3 regions of the Halodurantibacterium flavum genome follow, and region 3 is predicted to be linked to each of the others. Evidence: riboswitches for the same ligand, from Rfam matches in the RefSeq annotation. Region 3 holds a riboswitch; each other region holds the start of a gene.

Region 1 (3,252 bases), on a different contig from region 3:
GCCTATCACTATCGCCTGCCGGATTCCCGGATAGACGAGGCCGGATGGTCCATCGCCTATGAACATAACCGCTGGGTGATGGTGGAACGGGTGGCGGCCTCCCCCCGCCTTCTGGCGCGGCTTTCGTCGGACTGGCTGGACCATCGCCAGCATCTGACCAGCCTGCGGCGCGACTGGCGGCTTCATGTCGAAGAAGTCCTGCACGACGCAGGGATTGCCGAGGCCACATGGACCGCCCCCTGATCGCCGTCACGACCTCGCGCCGGTCCGGCTGGCGGATCTTCCCGCTCGTGGCGCTCAACGTCTGGCTGGCCGGTGGACGATCGGTGCGGTGGGACACGGCGCGGCCGCCCGATCTCGACCGGGTGGACGGGCTGATCGTGGGGGGCGGCGACGACATTTCCCCCGATCTTTACGGCATGAGCGTCGTGACCTCGGCGCGACTGGACCCCGACCGCGATGCGCTCGAACACCGGCTGGTGACGGGGGCACTGAACCGCAACATGCCGATCCTCGGTATTTGCCGGGGTTCGCAGATGCTGAACATCGCGCTTGGCGGAACGCTGCATCAGGACGCCTATGGATTCTTCACGACAAGCCGGGAGTTCCGCACGATCCTGCCGCGCAAGCGCGTGACGCTTTGCCCGGGAACGCGCCTGCATGAAATCGCGGGCAATGCGCCGATGATGGTCAACGCGCTCCACAGTCAGGCAGTCGCCGATCTGGGCGAGAACCTGCGGGTGGCTGCGCTGGACGAAGGCGGGATGATTCAGGGGATCGAACGGATATCGGACCCCTTCGCGCTGGGTGTGCAATGGCATCCGGAGCATCTGTTCTATGCAAGCCGCCAGCGTGCGATCTTTGCGGCGCTGGTCAGCGCGGCCCGCGCGCGCCGGCAGGATCGCAGCCAGACCGCCGCCGTCGATGCCGACATGGACCTTGGCGCCACGCCGGAAGATATCGCGCCGGCCGGGGCCACCACGGACCGCGAATGACGGTTGACAGGCGACGCCCGCCTCCCGCATCATCGGATTGCTGACCAGGGGTGCCCCGGCAAGGGGCTGAGATCCTGCTGAACGCTTTGGCGTGTGGCGCAGGGGACCCTTTGAACCTGATCCAGTTAACACTGGCGTAGGGACGGTGCGATCGCCCGCGGGCCTTCCGCGAAAGGGCATCCATTCTCCGCTGCCGAACTGGGTCTCCATGCGCTTGCAGAGGAGCCTGCCATGAACGAACTTTCCCATCCCACCCCGACCGTGACCTGCGGCCCCCTTCCCGCCTCGACCAAGATCCATGTCGCGGGCGAACGTCATCCGGGCCTGAGGGTGCCGATGCGCCGGATCGCGCTGCACCCGACCGCGGCGGAACCACCTGTCACGATCTACGACGCCTCTGGCCCCTATACCGACCCGGCGGCGCGGATCGACATTGCCCGTGGCCTGCCCCGGACCCGCGCCGATTGGATCGCAGCGCGCGGCGATACCGAGACCTATGCGGGCCGGCGCGTCCGCCCCGAGGATAACGGCTTTGCCGAAGGCGACCGGCTGACGCCCGAATTCCCCGCGCTCCCCATCCCCCGCCGCGCGACAAAGGGCGCGGTCACGCAGCTCGCCTATGCCCGCGCCGGGATCGTCACCGCCGAGATGGAATATGCCGCCATCCGCGAGAACCTCGGCCGCAGCACCGCCGCCACCCGTGATGGAGAGGCGTTCGGTGCGGCCATCCCCGATTTCGTGACCCCGGAATTCGTGCGGGACGAAATCGCCGCCGGCCGTGCGATCCTGCCCGCCAACATCAACCATCCGGAGCTGGAGCCGATGGTGATCGGCCGCAACTTCCTCGTGAAGATCAACGCGAATATCGGAAATTCCGCCGTCACATCCTCGATGGCGGAAGAGGTCGAAAAGATGGTCTGGGCGATCCGCTGGGGCGCCGACACGGTGATGGACCTGTCCACCGGCCGCAACATCCACAACATCCGCGAATGGATCATCCGGAACGCGCCCGTCCCCATCGGGACCGTGCCGCTTTACCAGGCGCTGGAAAAGGTCGGCGGCGTGGCCGAGGACCTGACATGGGAGGTCTATCGGGACACGCTGATCGAGCAGGCGGAACAGGGGGTGGATTACTTTACCATCCACGCCGGGCTGCGGCTGCACCACATCCCGCTGACGGTGGACCGCGTGACGGGGATCGTCTCGCGCGGCGGCTCAATCATGGCCAAGTGGTGCCTGCACCACCACCGAGAGAGCTTTCTCTATGAGCATTTCGAAGAGATCTGCGAGATCATGCGCGCCTACGACGTCAGTTTCAGCCTTGGCGACGGGCTGCGCCCCGGCTCCATCGCCGATGCCAACGATGCCGCGCAATTCGCGGAACTGGAAACGCTGGGCGAACTGACGCAGATCGCGTGGAAGCACGACTGCCAGGTGATGATCGAGGGGCCGGGCCATGTGCCCATGCACAAGATCAAGGAGAACATGGACCGCCAGCTGGAGGTCTGCGCCGAGGCGCCATTCTACACGCTCGGGCCCCTGACGACCGACATTGCACCGGGCTACGACCACATCACCAGCGGCATCGGCGCCGCGATGATCGGCTGGTTCGGGACCGCGATGCTCTGCTACGTCACGCCCAAGGAACATCTGGGCCTGCCGGACCGGGACGACGTCAAGACCGGGGTTATCACCTACAAGATCGCCGCCCATGCCGCGGACCTTGCCAAGGGCCACCCGGCCGCCCGCCTCCGCGACGACGCGCTCTCACGCGCGCGGTTCGAGTTCCGCTGGGAGGATCAGTTCAACCTCTCGCTCGACCCGGATACGGCCCGCGCCTTTCACGACCAGACCCTCCCGAAAGAGGCGCACAAGGTCGCGCATTTCTGTTCGATGTGCGGGCCGAAATTCTGCTCGATGCGGATATCCCACGACATTCGGGCCGAGGCCAAGAGCAAGGGGATGCTGGAAATGGCGGAACGCTATCGCGCGGGGGGCGACCTTTATATGCCCGCCGACTGAGCGTTCGACCGAGCGGATAGCGGCGCGGGCGGAAAACCCGCGCCGTCCATTATCAGGCGCTGCCCGCACCCGTCATGCGATGCAGCCGTTGCACGATGCCCGGCTCCAGCCGCAGCGCAGAGGCAAGGCGCCGCAGGTAGTCGCGTTCTGCCTCATTCGCGTCGTCTACTGTCAAAAGCGCGGCGAGATAGACCTCGGTCGCAACCTCGGGGCGCGTCACGCCGCGGGCGAGCGC
Region 2 (3,252 bases), on a different contig from region 3:
TCGATCATCCAACCGCCGTCTGGCGGCGTGCCCGTCTCTACCGGAACATCCGCATCCGCCAACCGGCGGCGCAGGTCCGCAAGCGCCGCACGCGGGTTCAGATGCGCCTCGGCGGCATAAAGAAGTCCGTGCCGGTGCATCGACAGATCGGGTTCAAGCCTCGCTATCTCTGACGCCGGAACATCGCGGTGACCGCCCGTCCTGCGCGCAAAACGCGCAAGATCCCCGCGGTCGCGCGACAGGGCCAGAACAAGGGTGCCGTTCCGGACAACACCACCGGCATGCCTGTCCCACCAGTCAGCCGCGCGCTGCCCCAGCCGGAGAACGGGTTCCTCGGCTGTCTCGCTCTCGCACCACGGGGCGAGCATTCCCCCGGCCCACCACGAACAGGCCTGCGGCCCCGGGTCAGGTCGGGTATCGAACAGGCGGATTTCCATCCCCCGCGCCCGAAGCGCCGTCGCGACGCAGAGGCCGGCAACCCCAGCCCCGATGACCGAAACCGGCCTCATGCCGGCCAGAACCTGTGAAAATGATGCACCGGCCCCTGCCCCCGGCCCAGGGAAAGACGGGCGCCGGCCCGGATTGCATCCTGCAGCCATCCATGCGCACGGGCGATGGCGTCGGGCAGAACCAGCCCCTGGGCAAGCCCCGCCGCGATGGCCGCGGCAAGGCTGCACCCGGTGCCATGCGTGTTCCGGGTGTTCTGGCGCGGCGCTTCAAATACAATGGTTCTGCCCGGCGTGACCAGCAGGTCGGTGACGACCTCACCGCGCCCGTGGCCACCCTTCATCAGGACCGCGCGCGCGCCCATATCCAGCAGCGCACGACCCTGTGACGCCATTTCCACCGCGTCCACCGCTTCCGGGCGATTCAGAAGGCGCGCGGCCTCCGGCAGGTTGGGGGTGATGATCGTGGCGGCAGGTAAAAGCCGCCGCAACATCGCCTCTATCGCAGTGCCGGGCAGAAGCACCGCACCCGACTTCGCCACCATCACAGGGTCGAGTACCACCGGCACGTCCTTTCCGGCCAGCCCGTCCGCGACAGTCACGATCGCGTCGGCATCACCCAACATCCCCAGCTTCACGGCGCCGACGCTGAAATCGTCAAAGACCGCGGCGATCTGGGCGGCAATCATCGCAGGGGTCACAGCCTCTACGCGGGTGACCGTCATGGTGTTCTGCGCCGTGACGGCCGTAAGGACGCTGGCACCATAGACGCCCAGCGCGGAAAATGTCTTGAGATCGGCCTGAATCCCGGCGCCGCCGCCGGAATCCGACCCCGCAATCGTAAGTGCAATGGGTGTCATATGCCGCCTCCTCGGTTTCGGGACAGGCGGAAAGCAGGTGATGCGCTGACGGAATGTACGTCGCGCGACCGTTCCCTCCGCCGGTATGACCCGGATCAGGTTCGATGGGTTGATGCACAGCATCTCTCAGCCCGCAGATCGGGCACCCCAACGGTATCGCTGCAATCCTAGCGGCACCGGCGGTGGTTCGCAAGCGACCGGGCTTAGTCATTGATTAAAGGGTTTGGTCCAGAAACAGAGCCATCGGGCAAGGAGAACGGGTTGGGCAAGCGAATCATCCTCATCGACCGGCGGCCAATCCGGGCGATGAAACTGGCAGACGGGTTGCGCGCAGCCGACCTGGTGGTGATCGACGCCGTGGTCTCGCCGGCGCAGGCCCTGCGCCATCCGCGCCTGTCCGAGGCCGAGGCGATTTTTCTCATTGGTCCCGCCCGGGGCGAGGTCGAGCGCGCGCGGGCCGATCTTGGCCCAGCCGGCCCCCCGGTCATCCCCGTCGCGGAGGAGGATATGGGCGGTCTTGCCGGGGCCGATTACACGCGCGTGGCCACGCGCCTTGTGCAAATGCTGCGCGGTCCCGCCCCCCCGGCGCCAGAGCTTCGCCCAATCGTCTGCATCGGCGCCTCCACCGGCGGGGTGACGGTCCTCGAACAGATATTGGAGGCGTTTCCCGCCGACTGCCCCCCGACGATGATCGTTCAGCATATCCGTGGCAGCTTCAGCGCGGGTCTGGCAGAGCGTCTCAACCGTCTCTACCGGCCAGAGGTGAGCGAGGCCCGGACTGGCGCACCGCTGCTGCCGGGTCACGTCTACCTTGCGCCTGGGGACCAGCATCATCTGGAAATGCGCATGCAGCCGGGCGCCCAGTGCCGGCTGACGACAGGCGAACGCGTTTCCGGCCACCGTCCGTCTGTGGATGCGCTTTTCCGGTCGGTGGCCGACAGGGCGCCGCCCGGGGTCGCCGCAATTCTGACCGGCATGGGGCGCGACGGGGCGCAGGGTCTGCTGCAACTGCGCCACCGCGGGTGGCATACAATTGCCCAAGACGCACAATCCAGCACCGTCTACGGCATGCCCAGGGTCGCCGCCGAAATCGGGGCCGTTGATGAAGTTCTGCCGGGCGCGGCCATCGGCCCGGCGATCCTGCGCGCCTGCAACCGCATCACGCAACGCCACCAGTCAGGACAAGACCTGTGACCGCCCCGCCACCGAACCTCATTCACGTGCTGCAGGGCGAATACCGCCTGTCCAACCGCCCCGGGGACATGCTCAGCACGCTTCTCGGCTCTTGCGTGGCTGCCTGCGTCTATGATCCGGTGACCGGTGTGGGCGGGATGAACCACTTCCTGCTGCCCGACGGCGGGCTCGGGGACAAGGCAAGCCTTCGCTACGGCGTCAACTCGATGGAACAGATGATCAACGCCCTCCTCAAAAGCGGGGCCGATCGTCGCAGGATGGAGGCCAAGATCTTCGGCGGCGGGCGGATGCTGCCCGGGCTCCGGAATATCGGGCAGGACAATATCGAGTTCGCCCGATGGTTCCTGAACGGCGAGAGCATCCGGATCACCTCGGAAAACGTCGGCGGGACACAGGGCCGCAAGCTGCGATTCTGGCCCGTGACAGGGCAGGCCCAGGTGCAGCTCATGCAGCCGCATGAGGCGCCGCCACCCCAGCGACCGCGCCTTGCCGCCGATGACGGTGCGGTGGAGCTTTTCTAGGTCACGTCAACACCGCCTGGGTCCGGAGGTGCCCGACGCTCTACCGTTTGTCCAAGAGATGCAGGTTGTATATTCGGCCCCGGCGCTTGCGCGGCATTCAATAGCAACCCGGGCGCGTCCTCTGGTTCACACCGCCTCCCCCACCTATGCGCTGCACAGCTTATCTCCGGTGATGTACGCAATCTTCCGGATGCTCCCTCGCCTGTCCGGCGAAGATCGGATTGGGGTTGA
Region 3 (3,252 bases):
CGGAACCCAAGCGATGCCGCCACCCGGAAACGCTCGGCCGGGATCGACTGCCACCCCTGAAGGATGAGCCGGGTCGCCAATGGCATGTTGAAGAACACATGGGCCAGGATGACACCCTGCGGGCCATAGATCCGCAGGGGCGGAAGGCCGAGCGCCATCAGCCAGTCGTTGAAAATCCCGTTTCGGCCAAAGACTGCCAGAAGCCCCAGAACCGCCACCAGCGTCGGCAAGAGGAACGGGGCGCCCAGCAGGGTGACGATGATCTGCCGGCCGCGAAAGCTGCGCCGTGCAAGGGCGCGCGCGACCGGGATCGCCAGTGCCACGGAAAGTCCTGCCGACAGTGCGGCCTGCCAGACGGTAAACCGGATTGCCGCCCAGTCCGCCGGCCCAAGCCCCGATGTCCCGCCCGCGCGCCAGAACACCGCCCCAAGGGCGCCCAGCGTCAGCAGGAGAAGCAGCGCCGCGACCGCGACGCCGCCCCATCCTGCGCGCCCTAGCGGCTGAGCGCCGAGAGCCATGTGGCCAGCGCGCCATCGCGGCGCGCCGCAGCCTCGGCCGGCGGCAGCAGAAGCGCCCGGTCAGGTGTGGGAAGATCCGCGAAGCCTTGGGCAAGCCCCGCCTCGGGCAGGACTGCCGGATACATCCAGTTGGTCTCTGGCAGGATGGCCTGAAACGCATCGGTCAGCATGAAGTCCAGAAACCGCGTTGCGAGTTCGGGCTGGTCGCTGGCGGCCAACATTCCGGCGACCTCGACCTGAAGGTAATGCCCTTCCTCGAAGATCGCCGCCGTCTTGCTGTCATCCCCCTCGGCGATGATGTGATAGGCGGGCGAGGTCGTGTAGGACAGAACCATGTCGGCCTCGCCGTTCAGGAACAGCCCGTAGGCCTCGGACCAGCCGGGCGTCACGGTCAGGATACGGGGGGCGAGGCCCTGCCAGATCTCGGGCGCGCGGTCGCCATAGGCGGCCTCGACCCACATCAGGAGGCCGAGGCCGGGGGTCGACGAACGCGGATCCTGAATGACCACCTGCAGGTCAGAGGCAATCAGATCCCCAAAGCTCGCCGGCGGATCGGCAAGGTCTGTGTCGTGGACGAAGGCGAAATAGCCCCAGTCGTAGGGCAGGAAGAGCGGATCGTCCCACGCCACCGGCAGGTCATGGTCCGGCGTCAGCCCATGTGGCGCGATCAGCCCGGTCTCGGCGGCAATGGCGGTAAGGTTGGTGTCGAGCCCGAGCACGATATCCGCCGGGCTACGCGCGCCTTCCAGTTGCAGCCGCGCCAGAAGCGCCGCGCCATCGCCCGCGCCGACAAAGGTCACGGTGCAGTCGCAGACCGCCTCGAACGCGGACTTGACCTGCGGCCCGGGGCCCCATTCGGACACGAAGCTGTCATAGGTGTAGATCGTCAGTTCGGGCGTCTGGGCCAGGGCCGGGGCGGTGGCCAGGATCAGTCCCGCAGCAAGCGTCGGATAACGCATTTCATCCTCCATTGCGACGGGCGGGGTCAGGATGCGCGATATGGGGATGCGCCGCTTGCCTTCCCTCCGCCGGTCTTAACCGGTTCAGGTTCAACGGGTTCGCGCAGCGCGCATCTCAGCCCGGCAGGGCACCCCGAGGTAGGGCCGACCCTAATCACCCCCGCGCCCGGTCACAAGCGGAAAGGCTTGAGCGCGCGCGCCCGCGGGGGTAACAGAAACCCCAAGCAAAGGGGCGCCCATGTCATTCAACACCTTCGGCCACATGTTCCGCGTCACCACCTGGGGCGAAAGCCACGGCCCGGCGCTTGGCGCGACGGTCGACGGGTGCCCGCCGGGCGTGCCGGTCGAGGCCACGCAGCTCCAGCACTGGCTCGACCTGCGCAAGCCGGGGCAGAACCGGTTCACCACCCAGCGGCGCGAGCCGGATGAGGTCGAGATCCTTTCGGGCGTCTTCGAGGGGCAGAGCACCGGCACCCCGATCCAGTTGATGATCCGCAATACGGACCAGCGGTCCAGGGACTATGGCGAGATCGCCGAGGCGTTCCGCCCGGGCCATGCCGACATCACCTATTGGCAGAAATACGGCATCCGCGACTATCGCGGCGGCGGGCGGTCCAGCGCGCGGGAAACCGCGGCCCGGGTGGCGGCAGGCGGTGTGGCGCGGGCCGCCCTGGGGGTTCTGGCGCCGGGTGTTTCCGTGACGGGCTACATGGTCCAGATGGGGCCGCACCGGATCGACCGGGCGCGTTTCGACGCGGCGGAAATCGCGCGCAATCCGTTCTGGACCCCCGATGCGCAGGCGGCGAAGGACTGGGCCGACTATCTGGATGCGCTCCGGAAATCCGGCGATTCGGTCGGTGCGGTGATCGAGGTTGTCGCCCGGGGCGTGCCGCCGGGTCTTGGCGCGCCGATCTATGCGAAACTGGACAGCGATCTGGCGGCGGCGATGATGTCGATCAATGCCGTCAAAGGCGTCGAGATCGGTGAGGGCATGGCGGCGGCCGCCCTGACCGGGACCGAGAATGCCGATGAGATTCGCATGGGGCCCGACGGGCCGGAATATCTGTCGAACCACGCGGGTGGAATTCTGGGCGGTATTTCGACCGGGCAGGATGTGGTTGTGCGGCTGGCGGTCAAGCCGACCTCTTCGATCCTGACGCCCCGGCGCAGCGTGACGCGCACCGGGCAGGAAACCGATCTGGTCACCAAGGGCCGGCACGATCCCTGCGTGGGTATCCGCGCCGTGCCGGTGGCCGAGGCAATGATGGCCTGTGTCATCCTCGATCACCTGCTGCTGCATCGCGGGCAGGTGGGCGAGGGTGCGCGCGGTCGCATCGGGTAAGGCGGCCTGTCAGGATCCCCACGGGCATAGTGCCAAAGAAAAAGGCCGTCCCTCGGGACGGCCTTGTGGTTTCCGCGGGCGGGCCGCGGAAATCCGATCAGCTGTTCACGCTGTCCTTGAGCGCCTTGGCGATCGTGACCTTGACGACCTTGTCGGCGGGCTTGGAAATCTGCTCGCCCGTGGCGGGGTTGCGCACCATACGTTCGGGGCGGGTGCGGCAGGCAAACTTGCCCAGACCGGGAAGCGTGACAGCGCCGCCTTCGGCGACTTCGCGCGTGATGAGCGTGCCGAGCGCGTCAAGCGCTGCGCCGGCGGTTTTCTTGTCCGAACCCATCTCCTCGGCCAAAGCGGCGACGAGTTGAGTCTTGGTCATCGGTTTCGTGGTCATCTCCAGTCTCCTCGTTCCTGGGCCCTGGGCGGGCCACTGTTTTAT

What was found. Region 3 has a riboswitch for thiamine pyrophosphate ahead of thiB (thiamine ABC transporter substrate binding subunit). Riboswitches for the same ligand answer to the same signal wherever they lie in the genome.
Region 1: another riboswitch for thiamine pyrophosphate. It lies ahead of thiC (phosphomethylpyrimidine synthase ThiC); the one in region 3 lies ahead of thiB (thiamine ABC transporter substrate binding subunit).
Region 2: another riboswitch for thiamine pyrophosphate. It lies ahead of thiD (bifunctional hydroxymethylpyrimidine kinase/phosphomethylpyrimidine kinase); the one in region 3 lies ahead of thiB (thiamine ABC transporter substrate binding subunit).

The regions. Positions count from the first base shown of each region.
Region 1 is NZ_JBHUGH010000009.1:312,057-315,308, forward strand. Features, by position in the region: gene ACFSGJ_RS12165 (amidoligase family protein) at 1-243, shown strand, start outside; gene ACFSGJ_RS12170 (gamma-glutamyl-gamma-aminobutyrate hydrolase family protein) at 228-995, shown strand; TPP riboswitch at 1,032-1,156, shown strand; gene thiC (phosphomethylpyrimidine synthase ThiC) at 1,227-3,017, shown strand; gene ACFSGJ_RS12180 (tellurite resistance TerB family protein) at 3,070-3,252, opposite strand, start outside.
Region 2 is NZ_JBHUGH010000038.1:3,079-6,330, forward strand. Features, by position in the region: gene ACFSGJ_RS19670 (FAD-dependent oxidoreductase) at 1-509, opposite strand, end outside; gene thiD (bifunctional hydroxymethylpyrimidine kinase/phosphomethylpyrimidine kinase) at 506-1,306, opposite strand; TPP riboswitch at 1,362-1,466, opposite strand; gene ACFSGJ_RS19680 (chemotaxis protein CheB) at 1,568-2,500, shown strand; gene ACFSGJ_RS19685 (chemotaxis protein CheD) at 2,497-3,021, shown strand.
Region 3 is NZ_JBHUGH010000010.1:109,866-113,117, forward strand. Features, by position in the region: gene ACFSGJ_RS13370 (thiamine/thiamine pyrophosphate ABC transporter permease ThiP) at 1-518, opposite strand, end outside; gene thiB (thiamine ABC transporter substrate binding subunit) at 494-1,477, opposite strand; TPP riboswitch at 1,522-1,623, opposite strand; gene aroC (chorismate synthase) at 1,716-2,819, shown strand; gene ACFSGJ_RS13385 (HU family DNA-binding protein) at 2,917-3,207, opposite strand.